3 regions of the Pseudoalteromonas sp. AS84 genome follow, and region 1 is predicted to be linked to each of the others. Evidence: predicted binding sites of a transcription regulator. Region 1 holds the regulator's gene; each other region holds the start of a gene.

Region 1 (5,158 bases):
CGGCCTTAACTAGAGGTTCCTATGAAAGAAGGTATTCACCCTAAGTACGAAGTAATTTCTGCAACATGTTCATGCGGAAACAAATTCGAAACTAGCTCAACTCTTTGTAAAGACATTCACTTAGACGTATGTTCTGCGTGTCACCCGTTTTACACTGGTAAGCAAAAGATTTTAGACACTGGCGGCCGTGTTGATCGCTTCAACAAGCGCTTCGGTGCACTTAGCAGCAAGAAGTAATTATTGCTGTTTAGTTAAAAAAAGCACCTTAGGGTGCTTTTTTTGTGCCTAAAATTCGCCATTTATTACCTTATTTAGCTAACTTTGGATATAACCCTCTTTGCATAACTATTTCCTATTCTTATTCTGAGTATGCATAAACCTTTACAGACAAATCGATAGATATTCTCTATATTTTAAATAGTACAATTTTTAACTAGGTTGATAAAAGTAGCTAACGTGGGCTTATCTGTTTTTAAAGTAGAGTAGTAGGCTGTTATTTAAGTTTATGGTGATACTTTATACATACATTTTTTTAATATTTCACTAGGCATAAAAGCACCTTAAAACTTACTTTTTAGGTGAATTTTTATTTATTAAATGTTTATATAATCCTGCAAAGTTACTGAAAAACCTCTTAAAATTAAAGGATATAGCATATAACAGGATAGACCTGATATTGCTTGGAATTTAAAAATAATAAGGGTATCGTACCCCAAGACTCCACCTCTCACTTTAACTTAAATTGCAGGATACCATCGCGTTATGTCTGACTTTCGTGAACAAGCACTACATTATCACTCACACCCCGTACCTGGTAAAATTAGCATTGAGCTAACAAAGCCCGCTGAAACAGTTCAAGACTTAGCCCTAGCTTATAGCCCTGGCGTTGCCGAACCTGTACGTGAAATTGCTGCAGATCCTGCAAATGCATATAAATATACCGGTAAAGGTAATATGGTTGCGGTTATCACTAATGGTACTGCAATTCTCGGACTTGGTAATTTAGGCCCTTTAGCGTCTAAACCTGTAATGGAAGGTAAAGCGTTATTGTTCAAACGTTTCGCTGGCCTTGATTCAATTGATATTGAAGTTAAGCACCGTACAACAGAAGACTTTATTAATACGGTTGCCAATATTGCCGATACATTCGGTGGTATTAACCTTGAAGATATTAAAGCACCAGAGTGTTTTGAAATTGAAAAAGCATTAATAGAGCGTTGTAGCATTCCTGTTTTTCATGATGATCAACACGGAACTGCGATTGTAACGGCTGCGGGCATGTTAAATGCGTTAGAAGTACAAGGTAAGTCAATTGAAGATGCAATTATTGTATGTTTAGGGGCTGGCGCTGCCGCTGTTGCGTGTATGGAGCTGTTGATTAAGTGCGGAGCACTGCGCGAACACATTTATATGCTTGACCGCAAAGGTGTTATTCATACCCGCCGCGATGATTTAAATGAATATAAACAGCTTTTTGCTAACAATACCGATAAGCGTACATTGCAAGATGTAATTGCAGATGCTGATGTGTTTGTAGGTGTTTCTGGCCCTAACTTATTAGCGGCTGAAGATTTAAAGCTAATGGCTGAAAAACCAGTTGTGTTTGCATGTTCAAACCCAGATCCTGAGATCGATCCTGCACTTGCGCACGGCGCACGTAACGATTTAATTATGGCAACAGGGCGCTCTGATTACCCAAATCAGGTTAACAATGTTTTATGTTTCCCGTTTATTTTCCGTGGTGCGCTTGATGTGCGTGCAAGCGCTATTAACGATGAAATGAAAATTGCTGCAGTTGAGGCTATCCGTAGTATTGCTAAAGAGCCTGTACCTGCAGAAGTTTTAAAAGCAGCAGGCGTAGATAAATTAGAGTTTGGTGCACAGTATATTATTCCAAAACCAATGGACCCTCGGTTACTGCCGCGTATAGCAAGAGCTGTTGCCCTAGCTGCTGTTGAGTCAGGTGTTGCGCAAATTGATTTGCCAGAAAATTATATGCAGTAAATCTATACAGTAGAGCTATGCAATAAAATTTAGACATAAAAAAACCTCAGTAATTACTGAGGTTTTTTTGTCTTTGTAATATTTATACCAATTCCAATAAATAGCTGATCTATTTTACTTGCTAAAACAACCCATTTCTTTGTTGTAAATTTCGCAAAGGGAATAACCATTTACTTCAATTTACGCCTAGAACTGAATTATTTTTTCGACGTAAAATTTAGATCACATACTTAATGGAATTGGTATTATTCTTCGTTTAAAACGGGTACTTCTAGACCCATTTCTTGCATTATTTTTTTAACTTCTTCTGGCACTTTTTCGGCGTTATCTTTACGTAAGTCATCGTCATTTGGTAAAGGTTGGCCAGTAAAAGCATGCAAAAATGCTTCACATAGCAATTCACTATTTGTAGCATGGCGAAGGTTATTGATTTGACGACGTGTACGTTCGTCAGTTAATACCTTTAATACATTTAGCGGGATCGAAACGGTGATCTTTTTCACTTGCTCTGATTTTTTACCGTGTTCTGCGTATGGGTGAATATACTCACCATTCCATTTAGCCATAAGATGTATCGTTGCCTCAGATTATTAATTTCTCACACGGTATAAAAAGCGTGTAAATATGCGTGAAATTCTATCGATTTAAAAAAGATAGTCAAATAATAGATACCGATCTATCTTAATAAGCCTATTGTAGGTGTAAAGATAAGCACACTTTTGTGAGCTAAAATGTGTTATTCGCAGAGGCCCCTTCTACTTTTAGCCATCTAGAGCTTTAAAATACTTTGACTTATCAAAACGGATAACTTACTCTTTTGGACGTCTAAACATCCAAATTAATCAGGTGACGAATATGAGTGAAAAAAACAAAGCGACCATTGCTGTACGTAACGGCGTTGATGCTGATAAACATCATGGTGCGGTGGTACCGCCAATTTATTTATCGACTACTTATTCGTTTGCCGACTTTGATACTAAGCGTGAGTATGATTATGGTCGTAGCGGTAATCCTAATCGTGATGTTTTAGCTGAGACGCTTGCTAAGCTTGAAGGTGGCGCTCGTGGCATAATTACAGCTACAGGCATGGCTGCCGTGCATTTAGCTACTCAGCTACTTAATAGTGACGATACGTTAGTAATTCCACATGACTGTTATGGTGGCAGCTATCGTTTATTTACATCTTTACAAAAACGCGGACTACTAAAGCTCGAAATATTAGATTTAACAAAAGAAGAAAGCCTTCAACAAATTTTAGTAATTAAACCCAAGCTTATTTGGATAGAAACCCCAAGTAACCCAGTACTTCGTTTAACAGATATTAAAGCGGTTACCGATGTTGCAAAGCAATGCGGTGCATTGGTGGCTGCAGATAACACGTTTTTGTCGCCTGCTTTACAAAATCCTATTAATTTTGGTGTAGATATTGTGGTGCATTCAACCACTAAATACATTAACGGACACTCAGATGTAGTAGGCGGCGCTGTTATTGCCGCAACACAAGAGTTAGGCGATGAGCTTGCTTGGTGGGCTAATAACATTGGTATTACGGGTGCGCCTTTTGATAGCTATTTAACGCTTCGTGGTTTACGTACTTTAAATGTGCGCCTAAGGCAGCATCAAGAAAATGCACTGGCAATAGCTAAGTACCTTGAAAGCTCTGAATATGTAAGCCAAGTTTACTACCCAGGTCTTGAGTCACATCCTCAACATGAGCTGGCTAAAGCACAGCAACTTGGTTTTGGTGGCATGGTTAGTTTTGATATTAAAGGCGATATAAACGACGCTGCGGCATTTTTAACTAGCCTTAAAACGTTTAGTTTAGCTGAGTCATTAGGTGGCGTAGAGAGCTTAATTTGTCACCCCGCTACCATGACGCACGCAGGCATGGAGGCAACAGCACGTTTAGAGGCGGGTGTGGGCGATACGCTTATTCGTATTTCGGTAGGTATTGAAGATATACACGATTTAGTCGCTGATTTTGAGCGAGTGTTTGAACTTGTAAAACCAGGGCAAAATAAAAATGTTGGCCGTGTAGGCAAAGGAGCAGGCACTTCTGGTGGTAACGTTAAATTAAGTGCAGCTCGTCCGGCGCTTTGGTGATTAATATGGTTAACTGTATACATAAATTTGGTGGATCGAGTTTAAGCTCAAGTGAGCGATACCAAAGCGTAGCAAAAATAATAATTACACATACTCAACCGGGTGATTGTGTGGTGGTATCGGCTGCGGGTAAGACAACCGATACGCTAGTATTACTTTGGCAAAGCTATCAAAAACAAGATACTCAAGCAGTATCTGATATTTTACTGCAGTTAAATAACCATCAAAGTGATTTAATAGAGCAGTTATTAGAAGCTGATTTAAAACGAAGTGCACTTAAAACACTAAATACCGAGCTTAGCTATATTGCAGAACTTGCTCAAGCTGAGCAGCTAAAAGAGGCTGCATTACTTGCACATGGCGAACTGTGGTCAGCACGTTTACTCGCTACTTATTTACAGCAGCTAAATATTGAGGCATGCGCTGAAGATGCACGTACTCTTTTTACCTTAAATGATGGCGAATTAATGCATGCGCAAAATGCGCAGCAATGTGGGCAGTTAATTTTGCCTAATAAAATAAATGTTGTTACTGGGTTTATTGCCGCAGATATCAAAGGCGAGACAGTAACGCTTGGCCGAAATGGGAGTGACTACAGTACAACACTACTTGCAAATTATTGCAATGCTAAGCAAGTATGTATTTGGACTGATACACAGGGAGTGTATAGCACTGATCCTCGAAAGGTAAAAAAAGCGATTAAATACGGCAAAATTTGCCGTGGGCAAGCTAATTTATTAGCTCGTTTGGGTAATCCTGTATTACATGCAAAAACACTATCGCCACTTAAAAACACAGATATTAAGCTAGCTGTTCGCAGTAGTTTTGATGTGCAAGCAAGTCCAACAGATATAGTAAAAGAAGGTTCAGCGAAGAAAAAACGTTTTATAACCACGTTGCAAAATGTTGACCTATTAATGGTTGAAGGGTTAAGTGAAGGAGAGGTTGCAAGTGTTAGTCAGCTTATTCAGCATAGCCTTCATCACTTTAACCATAATGGTGAAGTGTATCTGGTAGTGCCAGCAGCACAAACTTATCTGGTTATTAATTA
Region 2 (5,158 bases), on a different contig from region 1:
CCTTTAATCATTTCGTTTTGAGCGTTTATTTCGTCTGCGCCGTCAACGTATACATCTAAAGCAGCAACGTTATTAAGCTCAAATACTTCAATACCCAACGCTTGTAGGCGCGCGGTTGAGGCTTCTGAGCTTGATACAGCGCCTACAATAGTGTCCTTTACTGAGCCAAGGGCATCAATAAAGTGATTAACAGTAGAGCCTGTACCCACACCTACAATGGTGTTTTCTTTTACAAACTCGAGTGCTGCCCAAGCAGCTGCTTTTTTTAATTCGTCTTGTGTCATTGCTTTGTGCTCATGTATGTCAGAAATATGCGGTTAGTAATCAAATTTAATTGTTACCAACAGTATGTTTTATCTGGGGTGATAATGGTTTTAAGTGGTACATCCCACGACTCGATTGGTAGGGCCTCAACTTTTTGGCATTCATGTGCAAGGCCAATTAGTTGTGGTTTTTGCCAATTTTGTTCGTGTAAACGCGCCAAAGTCCGGTCGTAAAACCCACCTCCCATTCCTAGGCGATTACCTTGTTTATCAAATGCAACTAATGGCATAAGGAGGTAATCAAGCACTGGTAATGGGCATATTTGAGAGCAGTTCAGCTTAGGCTCCAAGATACCATAGCGATTTGCTCTCATGGGTGAGTTTTTCTCATAGCGCTGAAATAGTAAATTAGCGCCATTGAATGGGTGTATTATAGGTAGGTAAACGGTATGGTTTAAACTCCATAATTCTTTAATTAACAACGAAGTGTCTAACTCCCCATCGTTACTTAAGTAAATGGCAATATGCTTTGGATTCGTTGTTTTTTCGCTTTTTAAATGTTGAATAAAATTCATTTTTAGCGATTGCGCAGCAATTATTTGCTGATTATTTGACAAGTTTTTACGGGTGTTACGAATTTCTGCTCTTATTTTTGCGCGTTTATTACTCATTAAATTAATTAGCCATTCTTAAAAAGAGAATAAATCGGGAAAAATTAAAAAAACAGCCAGTACTACTAGCAAAATGGTGGCAGTTGCAATCAATGAATATAAAAGTAAGTTACTGCGTTTTTTAGGAGGCGCTAAATCCTCATCTAGCATTAGGTCGTCATCTTGCCATTCGTCAACATTTTCGTCTGGTGCTTTTAATTGAGCTTCAGGAAGGCGTTGCTCTAGCTCGTCTAACTTTTCTTCAAGGCGAATTAAGCTGCTAGTGATGTAATCGAGAGCATCAAAAATACGTTCATCACGTTGGTTGTTTGCAGCAGGGGCAGAGCTATTTTGAATAGCGTTTGAAACAGCTTGAAGCTTACTTTTAATGCCTAAGCTCGCTAGTAACTTAGCCTGTTTTAACGCTTTGTCTTTATCGCTTGGCGCAAACAGTGGCTTGCCTTTAAAAAAAAGAGCTACTTTTTCATCTGACGTTTTTAATTTTGCAGCTAAATTTGTACATGCTGTTTTTATATCAACGTTATCGGCAAGTCCTGCAAATATAACGCGAAAGTTATCGGCCATTTAACTATCCCTAAAGCTTTTATAATGAAATGAGTATATACCTAAAGTACAAAAGAATTCGAGGTCGATTTTATAGTTATTTTGTAGACGCTCTACAAACAATATAGCGAATAAGTTTTAGATGCAAAAACGACCCTTAAAAGGGCCGTTTTTAATTTATTACAACACTTTTGGCTTAAAGGCCAGCAGCTGCGCGAAGTGCGTCTGCTTTATCTGTACGTTCCCAAGGGAATTCGTCACGACCAAAGTGGCCGTAAGCCGCTGTAGGAAGGTAGATAGGGCGCTCTAAATCAAGCATTTGAATTAAGCCGTAAGGGCGTAGGTCAAAATGTTCACGAATAAGCTCGATTAAACGGCTTTCTTCTAGCTTGCTTGTACCAAATGTTTCAACGCTGATAGAAGTAGGCTCTGCAACACCTATTGCGTAAGAAACTTGTAGCTCACACTTGTCAGCAAGACCAGCAGCAACAATGTTTTTAGCAACGTAACGTGCTGCATATGCTGCTGAGCGGTCAACTTTTGATGGATCTTTACCAGAGAAAGCACCACCACCGTGACGAGCCATACCACCGTAAGTATCTACAATGATTTTACGACCAGTTAAACCACAATCGCCCATTGGTCCGCCAATTACAAAACGACCTGTTGGGTTAATGAAAAACTTAGTTGCGCTTGTAATAAGTTCTGCAGGAAGTACAGGCTTGATGATTGTTTCCATCACAGCTTCTACTAAATCTTTTTGTGAAATGTCTTCGCTGTGCTGAGTAGAAAGTACAACAGCATCAATACCTACAGGTTTGCCGTTTTCGTATGCAAAAGTAACTTGAGATTTTGCATCTGGACGTAACCAGTTAAGCTCGCCGCTTTTACGCACTTGCGCTTGGCGCTGTACTAAACGGTGTGAGTAAGTAATTGGAGCAGGCATTAGTACTTCTGTTTCGTTACATGCGTAACCAAACATTAAGCCTTGATCGCCCGCGCCTTGCTCTTCTGGGCTAGTACGGTCAACACCTTGGTTAATGTCTGGAGACTGTTTACCAATAGTGTTTAAAATTGCACATGAATCGGCATCAAAGCCCATGTCTGAATTTGTGTAGCCAATGTCACGAATTGTTTTACGTGTAATTTCTTCGATATCAACCCATGCGCTAGTAGTGATTTCACCGCCAACCATAACCATACCGGTTTTAACGTAAGTTTCACACGCTACGCGAGCCTGAGAGTCTTGCTCTAGGATTGCATCAAGTACCGCATCAGAGATTTGATCGGCGATTTTATCCGGATGACCTTCAGAAACAGATTCAGAAGTAAATAAATGTTTTGCCATTGTATTTCTGCTCACAAATATTGCGCTTCACAAATGTCGGTATTAGCGCTAAAAAATTAAGGGGCGTATTTTATCGAAAACAAAACGCATTGCATAGTGTTTTTACGCCTAGACGTCTAAATAAAATTACGAATGTCGTTCTAGTCTCAAAAAAAATTCATAATGCTGCCTTTTCTGGGGTTTTTAATTGCACACCGCCCCCACAATAAGTAAGAATGGATGTATAACAGTATCCGAGTTATTTGGTTACATAAACAAACACATAAATACCCGCGCAAATACACATATAAGGTAGGAGAATTCATGCCATCTCGCAAAGAACTTGCAAATGCTATTCGCGTCTTGTCAATGGACGCAGTACAAAAGGCCAAATCTGGCCACCCTGGAGCCCCTATGGGCATGGCTGATATCGCAGAAGTATTATGGCGCGATTATCTAAAACATAACCCAACGAATCCAGAGTGGGCTGACCGTGACAGATTTATTCTTTCAAACGGCCACGGTTCAATGCTTATCTATTCTCTATTGCACCTAAGTGGTTACGACTTACCACTGGACGAAATTAAAAACTTCCGTCAAATGCATTCTAAAACACCAGGTCATCCAGAATACGGCTATGCACCAGGAATCGAAACTACTACGGGTCCATTAGGTCAAGGGATCACAAATGCCGTAGGTATGGCAATTGCTGAAAAAGCGCTAGCTGCACAGTTTAACCGTGAAGGTCACGATATTGTTGATCACTTTACCTATGCATTTATGGGCGATGGCTGCCTTATGGAAGGTATTTCTCATGAAGCAGGTTCACTTGCAGGCACTCTAGGCTTAGGTAAGCTTGTTGCATTTTGGGATGACAACGGCATTTCAATCGATGGCGAAGTAGAAGGTTGGTTTACAGATGACACGCCAGCTCGCTTTAAAGCATACGGTTGGCATGTAATTAGTGGTGTTGATGGCCACGATAGCGATGCTGTAAGTGCTGCAATCGCAGAAGCAAAAAGCGTTACCGATAAACCTTCACTAATTTGTTGTAAAACAATTATTGGTTACGGCTCACCTAATAAGTCAGGCAGCCACGATTGTCACGGTGCACCACTGGGTGATGACGAAATTAAAGCGTCTCGCGAATACTTAGGTTGGACTGGCGATGCGTTCGAAATTCCTGATGATATTTACGCACAATGGGATAGCAAAGAAAAAGGTCAGCAGCTTGAATCAAGCTGGGACGAAAAATTTGCAGCATACGCAAAAGCATACCCAGAGCTAGCGTCAGAATACAAGCGTCGTATTAACAACGAACTTCCTGGCGATTGGGCTGAAAAATCTCAAGCGTATATTGAGCAATTACAAGCAAACCCAGCAAACCCAGCGTCTCGTAAAGCATCGCAAAATGCATTAAATGCGTTTGGTCCGTTATTACCAGAATTCATGGGTGGCTCAGCCGATTTAGCTGGCTCAAACTTAACAATTTGGGATGGCTCGAAAGGTTTAACGCACGACGACGCAAGCGGTAACTACATTTACTACGGTGTACGTGAGTTTGGTATGTCGGCAATTATGAATGGTATTGCCCTTCATAAAGGTTTTATTCCTTACGGTGCTACGTTCTTAATGTTTGTTGAATATGCAAAAAATGCTGTACGTATGGCTGCATTAATGAAGCAACCAAGCATTTTTGTATACACGCACGATTCAATTGGTTTAGGTGAAGATGGTCCAACTCACCAACCAGTAGAGCAAATTGCAAGCATGCGTTTAACGCCTAACTTATACAACTGGCGCCCATGTGACCAAGTTGAGTCGGCAATTGCATGGCAACAAGCTATTGAGCGTAAAGACGGTCCTACATCGTTAATCTTTACTCGCCAAGGTCTTGAGCAACAAGCACGTGACGCACAGCAATTAGCAGATGTTAAGAAGGGTGGTTACATCCTTAGCTGTGACGGCAACCCAGAGATTATCTTTATTGCAACAGGGTCTGAAGTACAACTAGCACAAGATTCAGCAAGCGAACTACGCAGCCAAGGTAAAAAGGTACGTGTTGTATCTATGCCATGTACTGATGCCTTTGAAGATCAAAGCGCAGCATACAAAGAAAGCGTATTACCGGCATCTGTTTCACGCCGCGTAGCAGTAGAAGCAGGTATTGCTGACTACTGGTACAAGTACGTAGGCCTAAACGGCGCAGTAGTAGGTATGACTACCTTTGGTGAGTCAGCACCTGCAGGCGAGCTGTTTGAGCACTTTGGTTTTACAGTGGCAAACATTGTAAGTAAAGCAAACGAACTTTTTTAATCGCTTTGATTAAATAAAGTAAGTAATTGAAAAACCCG
Region 3 (5,158 bases), on a different contig from region 1:
AGTATCAAACGCCATTACAACGGCAGCTGCACCAAAGCGTTTTATTATTTTAGCTTGGCGAATAAACGGCTCTTCGCCCTCTTTTAGCGATATAGAGTTAACAATGGCCTTACCTTGAATACACTTTAGGCCTGCTTCTATTACTTCCCATTTAGAGGAGTCGACCATAATGGGTACGCGTGAAATATCAGGCTCTGAGGCTATTAAGTTTAAAAACTTAACCATCGCGGCTTTTGAGTCCAACATGGCTTCGTCCATGTTTATATCAATTACTTGGGCGCCATTTTCTACTTGCTCGCGGGCCACTGTTAGCGCGGCTTCAAAGTCTTCTTCCATGATTAAACGTTTAAACATGGCAGAACCGGTTACATTGGTACGTTCGCCGACATTGGTAAATACTGCTATTTGTTGGGTCATGCTGGCTCCTTAATTTAAGTTACAGGCTTCAAGGCCTGATAAACGCATGCGTACTTCAAGATCGGGTAGTTGCCGTGGTTTAACGCCCGCTAAACCTTTTGCAAAAGCACGAATATGCGCAGGCGTGGTGCCACAACATCCACCTACAATATTAATAAAGCCCGATTTACCCCAATCGATAATTTCGGCTGCCATTTCAGGCGCTTCTAAGTCGTATTCACCAAACTCATTAGGCAAGCCCGCATTAGGGTGTACCGATGTAAAGGTTTCGCACACGCGCGAAAGCTCTTCTACATATTGGCGCAGTAAATCAGGGCCAAGCGCGCAGTTTAAACCAATCGAAATAGGCTTAATATGGCGAATAGAGTTATAAAATGCTTCGGTTGTTTGCCCAGAAAGCGTACGCCCTGAGGCGTCAGTAATAGTCCCCGATATCATAACTGGTAATGTGCGCCCTGCTTGCTCAAAGGCTTCTTCTACGCCAAACGAGGCGGCTTTTGCATTAAGCGTGTCGAATATAGTTTCGATTAGTATTAAATCGGCGCCGCCTTCCATTAATGCAAGGGTAGACTCTACATACGCAGTAACTAGCTTATCAAAGGTAACGTTTCGGTAACCCGGATCGTTTACGTCTGGCGAAATTGAACACGTTTTAGATGTCGGCCCTAAAACACCGGCTACATAGCGCGGTTTTTCTGGCGTTTTAGCCGTAAATTCATCGCAAATTGCGCGTGCTAATTTAGCCGACTCTACGTTTATTTCACGACTTAGGTTTGCCATGTCGTAATCTTCCATCGAAATAGTAGTCGAGTTAAACGTGTTGGTTTCGATAATATCGGCGCCCGCTGATAAAAAACCACGATGAATATCAGTGATTAAGTCGGGCTTGGTTAGGCTTAATAAATCGTTATTGCCTTTAATTAATACATGCCAGTCTTTAAAACGCTCTCCGCGATAGTCTTCTTCTTCTAGCTTATGATCTTGGATCATGGTGCCCATAGCGCCATCTAAAATTAAAATGCGTTCTTTTAATGCGGCACTTATTTCGGCTTGTTTATTATTTGTAGGCGCGTTATTCGGCATAGTTGTTAGTCCTCACGTCTTGGCTAACTAAATTAATATCATACGGTGTGGTTTGGTACACGTAGTAATTTAACCAGTTCGAAAAAAGTAAAAAAGCATGGCTTTGCCACGTTTTTGAAGGTTGTTTGGTTGCATCGTCATCCGGAAAGTAATTTTCGGGCTTTGGTGCATTAGGGCTTTTTTTACAATCGCGCTCGTATTCTGCTTTTAGCGAGTCGGCGTCGTACTCAGGGTGACCGGTTATAAACACTTGGCTACCCGATTTATTTTTAAGTAAGTAAGCCCCTACTCGCTCAGAACCTGCCAGTACTACTAGCTCATCGCAGGCGTTTATTTTATTTATATCAATGTGACCATAACGTGAGTGCGGTACTAAAAAGGTGTCGTCGAATCCGCGAGTCAGTGCACCGTGGTCAAAATAACATTGGTGGGTAAATACGCCACACAGTTTTTCGTCTCTTAAATCGCGCTTTAAATTGTAGCGATGATATAGCGCTGCATGTGCTGCCCAACACGAAAATAACGTAGAGGTAACGTGCTGCTCGGCCCAATCAATAATGACCTTTAGCTCATCCCAATACGCTACATCGTCGTATTCTAAATGGGCGAGTGGCGCACCAGTTACTATTAGCGCATCGTAATTGTTGTCTTTTACTTCTGAAAAATAACGATAAAAGGTATCAAGGTGCTCTTCTGAGTTGCTACTACTGCGGTGAGTGTCGAGGCGCAGTAGCTCTACGTTCACTTGCAAAGGCGAGTTGGCAAGCAAGCGAATAAACTGAACTTCGGTTTCTACTTTATTAGGCATTAAGTTTAAAATAGCCAAACGCATTGGGCGTATTTCTTGCGTTTTTGCACGTGTTTTTGGCATTACAAATACGTTTTCTTGACGTAAACGTGCAATGGCCGGCAACTCGTCTTTTACTGTAATTGGCATACTTTACTCCTGCTCATAAAAACCGAAGGCTAATTATGAACTGAAAGTAAAAAATATCAACCTCTAGATGTATAGATGTCTAAATGAAATTTATTCATGATTTTATACTTTACTTACAAGCATGCTTTAGTACTTTAAAACCCGCCATTCGTTGACTGTTTCACCTGCCAGCCACTACAATACAACATTGAAATTTTTATTATTATTTGAAGGCTTTCCTCCATGGTTTTACCTGATAAATTTATATTCTCGATGAGTCGAGTATCTAAGGTTGTGCCACCTAAGCGCACTATCTTAAAAGATATTTCGTTACACTTTTTTCCTGGCGCTAAAATTGGTGTGCTTGGTTTAAACGGTTCTGGTAAATCGTCGTTACTACGTATTATGGCCGGTGTTGACCAAGATTTTGAAGGTGATGCACATCCTCAGCCTGGTACAAAAATTGGTTATTTACCGCAAGAGCCTGTTTTAGACGAAAGCAAAACAGTGCGTGAAATTGTTGAAGAAGCTGTTGGCGAAGTTAAACACGCACTTAAACGTCTTGACGAAGTGTATAACGAATACGCCATGGAAGACGCTGACTTTGACGCACTTGCAAAAGAGCAAGGCGAGCTTGAAGCTGTTATTCAAGCGCACGATGGCCACAACATTGATAACGTTTTAGAACGTGCTGCTGATGCACTTCGCCTGCCAGAATGGGATGCTAAAATTGAGCACCTTTCAGGTGGTGAGCGTCGTCGCGTTGCTATATGTCGATTATTGCTTGAAAAACCAGACATGCTTATTCTCGATGAACCAACTAACCACTTGGATGCTGAGTCGGTTGCATGGTTAGAGCGCTTCTTACACGATTACGAAGGTACTGTTGTGGCGGTAACGCATGACCGTTACTTCCTTGATAATGTAGCTGGCTGGATATTGGAGCTTGACCGTGGTGAAGGTATTCCATGGGAAGGTAACTACTCTTCTTGGCTTGAACAAAAAGATGCGCGCTTACAGCAAGAACAAAAATCTGAAAAAGCACGTCAAAAATCAATTGCGCAAGAACTTGAATGGGTTCGTTCAAACCCTAAAGGTCGCCAAGCTAAGTCAAAAGCACGTATGGCTCAGTTTACTGAAATGCAGCAGTCTGATTACCAAAAACGTAACGAAACTAACGAGATGTTTATTCCACCTGGCCCGCGTTTAGGGGATCAAGTGCTTGAAGTAACTAACCTTCGTAAGAGTTTTGGCGATCGCGTTTTAATTGACGATTTAAGCTTTAGCATGCCAAAAGGTGCCATTGTGGGCATTATCGGTGCGAATGGCGCGGGTAAATCAACGTTATTTAAAATGATAAGCGGTGAGCAAGATCAAGACAGCGGTAGCATCACCGTTGGCGAAACTGTACACCTTGCGACCGTTGATCAGTTCCGCGATGGTATGGACGAAAGCAAAACTGTTTTCCAAGAAATATCAGACGGCCAAGACGTACTAAAAATTGGTAACTTTGAGTTCCCAAGCCGAGCGTATGTAAGTCGCTTTAACTTTAAAGGTAACGATCAGCAAAAGTTTGTTAAAGACCTATCAGGTGGTGAACGTAACCGTTTACACCTTGCTAAGTTATTAAAAGCTGGCGGCAATGTGTTACTACTCGATGAGCCAACTAATGACTTGGACGTTGAAACACTACGTGCACTAGAGAACGCTATTTTAGAGTTCCCTGGTTGTGTAATGTGTATCTCGCATGACCGTTGGTTCCTTGACCGTATTGCTACGCACATTTTAGATTACCGCGACGAAGGTCAAATTAACTTCTTTGATGGTAACTATACTGAATACGAAGAGTGGCTTAAAAAGACACTTGGCGCAGCAGCAACTGAACCTAAACGTATTAAGTACAAAAAAATCGGTTAATAGCTGATTTTAGATAAATTCTTAAGCCCTGCATTTATGCGGGGCTTTTTTATGCCACCAGCATTACAGGAGCATATATTGCTAGCATGTAGAGAATTACCCGCTATGCTTAATTTATTATAAAAACAGTAAGGCTAAATTGGGTTATGCAAAATCGTCGTCAGTTTTCTCGTGTGTTATTTTCGACTACCGCTTTGTTATGTTCTGATGACCACAAGTATCCATGTAAATTACTTGATGTATCGCTACATGGCGCATTGATTACAAATTGTGATGCTTTTATTGGCAACCAGAATAGCCAAGCTGCTTTGCATTTTTCGCTTCCTCAAAGCGATATAGAAATTAAAATGGAAGTGGTAATTTGCCACATTGAAGCCGATCATATTGGTTTAAAATGTCATCATATTGATATAGATAGCATTACCTATTTAAAGCGTTTAATAGAGCTAAACTTAGCTGATGACGAACTATTACATCGCGAACTCGCCATGTTGATTCACGACACACAAGAATAGACTCATTTGGATTAGTTGATTACCATAGTGCAAACTTTTTAACTTGTGCAAACATGACTTTAAATCCACATTTACCTTTGGTGTATCACCCTAACTACTCGTTTAATTTTGATCCAAAGCATCGTTTTGCAATGAGTAAGTTTGCACATTTATATCAGCATGTTGCAGAGCTTGGTTTAATCGGCAGTAACCTGGTAGAACCAATTCTCGGTACGCCAGAGCCGCTTGAGCTAATACACTGCGAAAACTATATACATGACTTGTGGAATAACCGCCTAGATGAAAAAGCAATGCGCCGCATTGGCCTACC

What was found. Region 1 encodes MetJ, which represses methionine synthesis genes. Its sites were predicted from a motif close to TAGACGTCTAGACGTCTA; they were not measured.
Region 2: a site for MetJ is predicted at 2,927-2,944, ahead of metK (methionine adenosyltransferase). Genes of this name have one in related genera too.
Region 3: a site for MetJ is predicted at 2,502-2,519, ahead of metA (homoserine O-succinyltransferase). Genes of this name have one in related genera too.

Annotation. Positions count from the first base shown of each region.
Region 1 is NZ_JBBMQY010000006.1:140,359-145,516, reverse strand. Features, by position in the region: gene rpmE (50S ribosomal protein L31) at 22-237, shown strand; gene WNY79_RS08740 (malic enzyme-like NAD(P)-binding protein) at 763-2,004, shown strand; gene metJ (met regulon transcriptional regulator MetJ) at 2,250-2,570, opposite strand; gene metB (cystathionine gamma-synthase) at 2,860-4,107, shown strand; gene metL (bifunctional aspartate kinase/homoserine dehydrogenase II) at 4,113-5,158, shown strand, end outside.
Region 2 is NZ_JBBMQY010000024.1:5,097-10,254, reverse strand. Features, by position in the region: gene rpiA (ribose-5-phosphate isomerase RpiA) at 1-284, opposite strand, end outside; gene WNY79_RS18150 (5-formyltetrahydrofolate cyclo-ligase) at 338-934, opposite strand; gene WNY79_RS18145 (hypothetical protein) at 953-1,498, opposite strand; gene metK (methionine adenosyltransferase) at 1,674-2,825, opposite strand; gene tkt (transketolase) at 3,129-5,120, shown strand.
Region 3 is NZ_JBBMQY010000028.1:25,805-30,962, forward strand. Features, by position in the region: gene metH (methionine synthase) at 1-417, opposite strand, end outside; gene WNY79_RS19225 (homocysteine S-methyltransferase family protein) at 427-1,500, opposite strand; gene metA (homoserine O-succinyltransferase) at 1,490-2,437, opposite strand; gene ettA (energy-dependent translational throttle protein EttA) at 2,660-4,333, shown strand; gene WNY79_RS19240 (PilZ domain-containing protein) at 4,480-4,848, shown strand; gene WNY79_RS19245 (histone deacetylase) at 4,902-5,158, shown strand, end outside.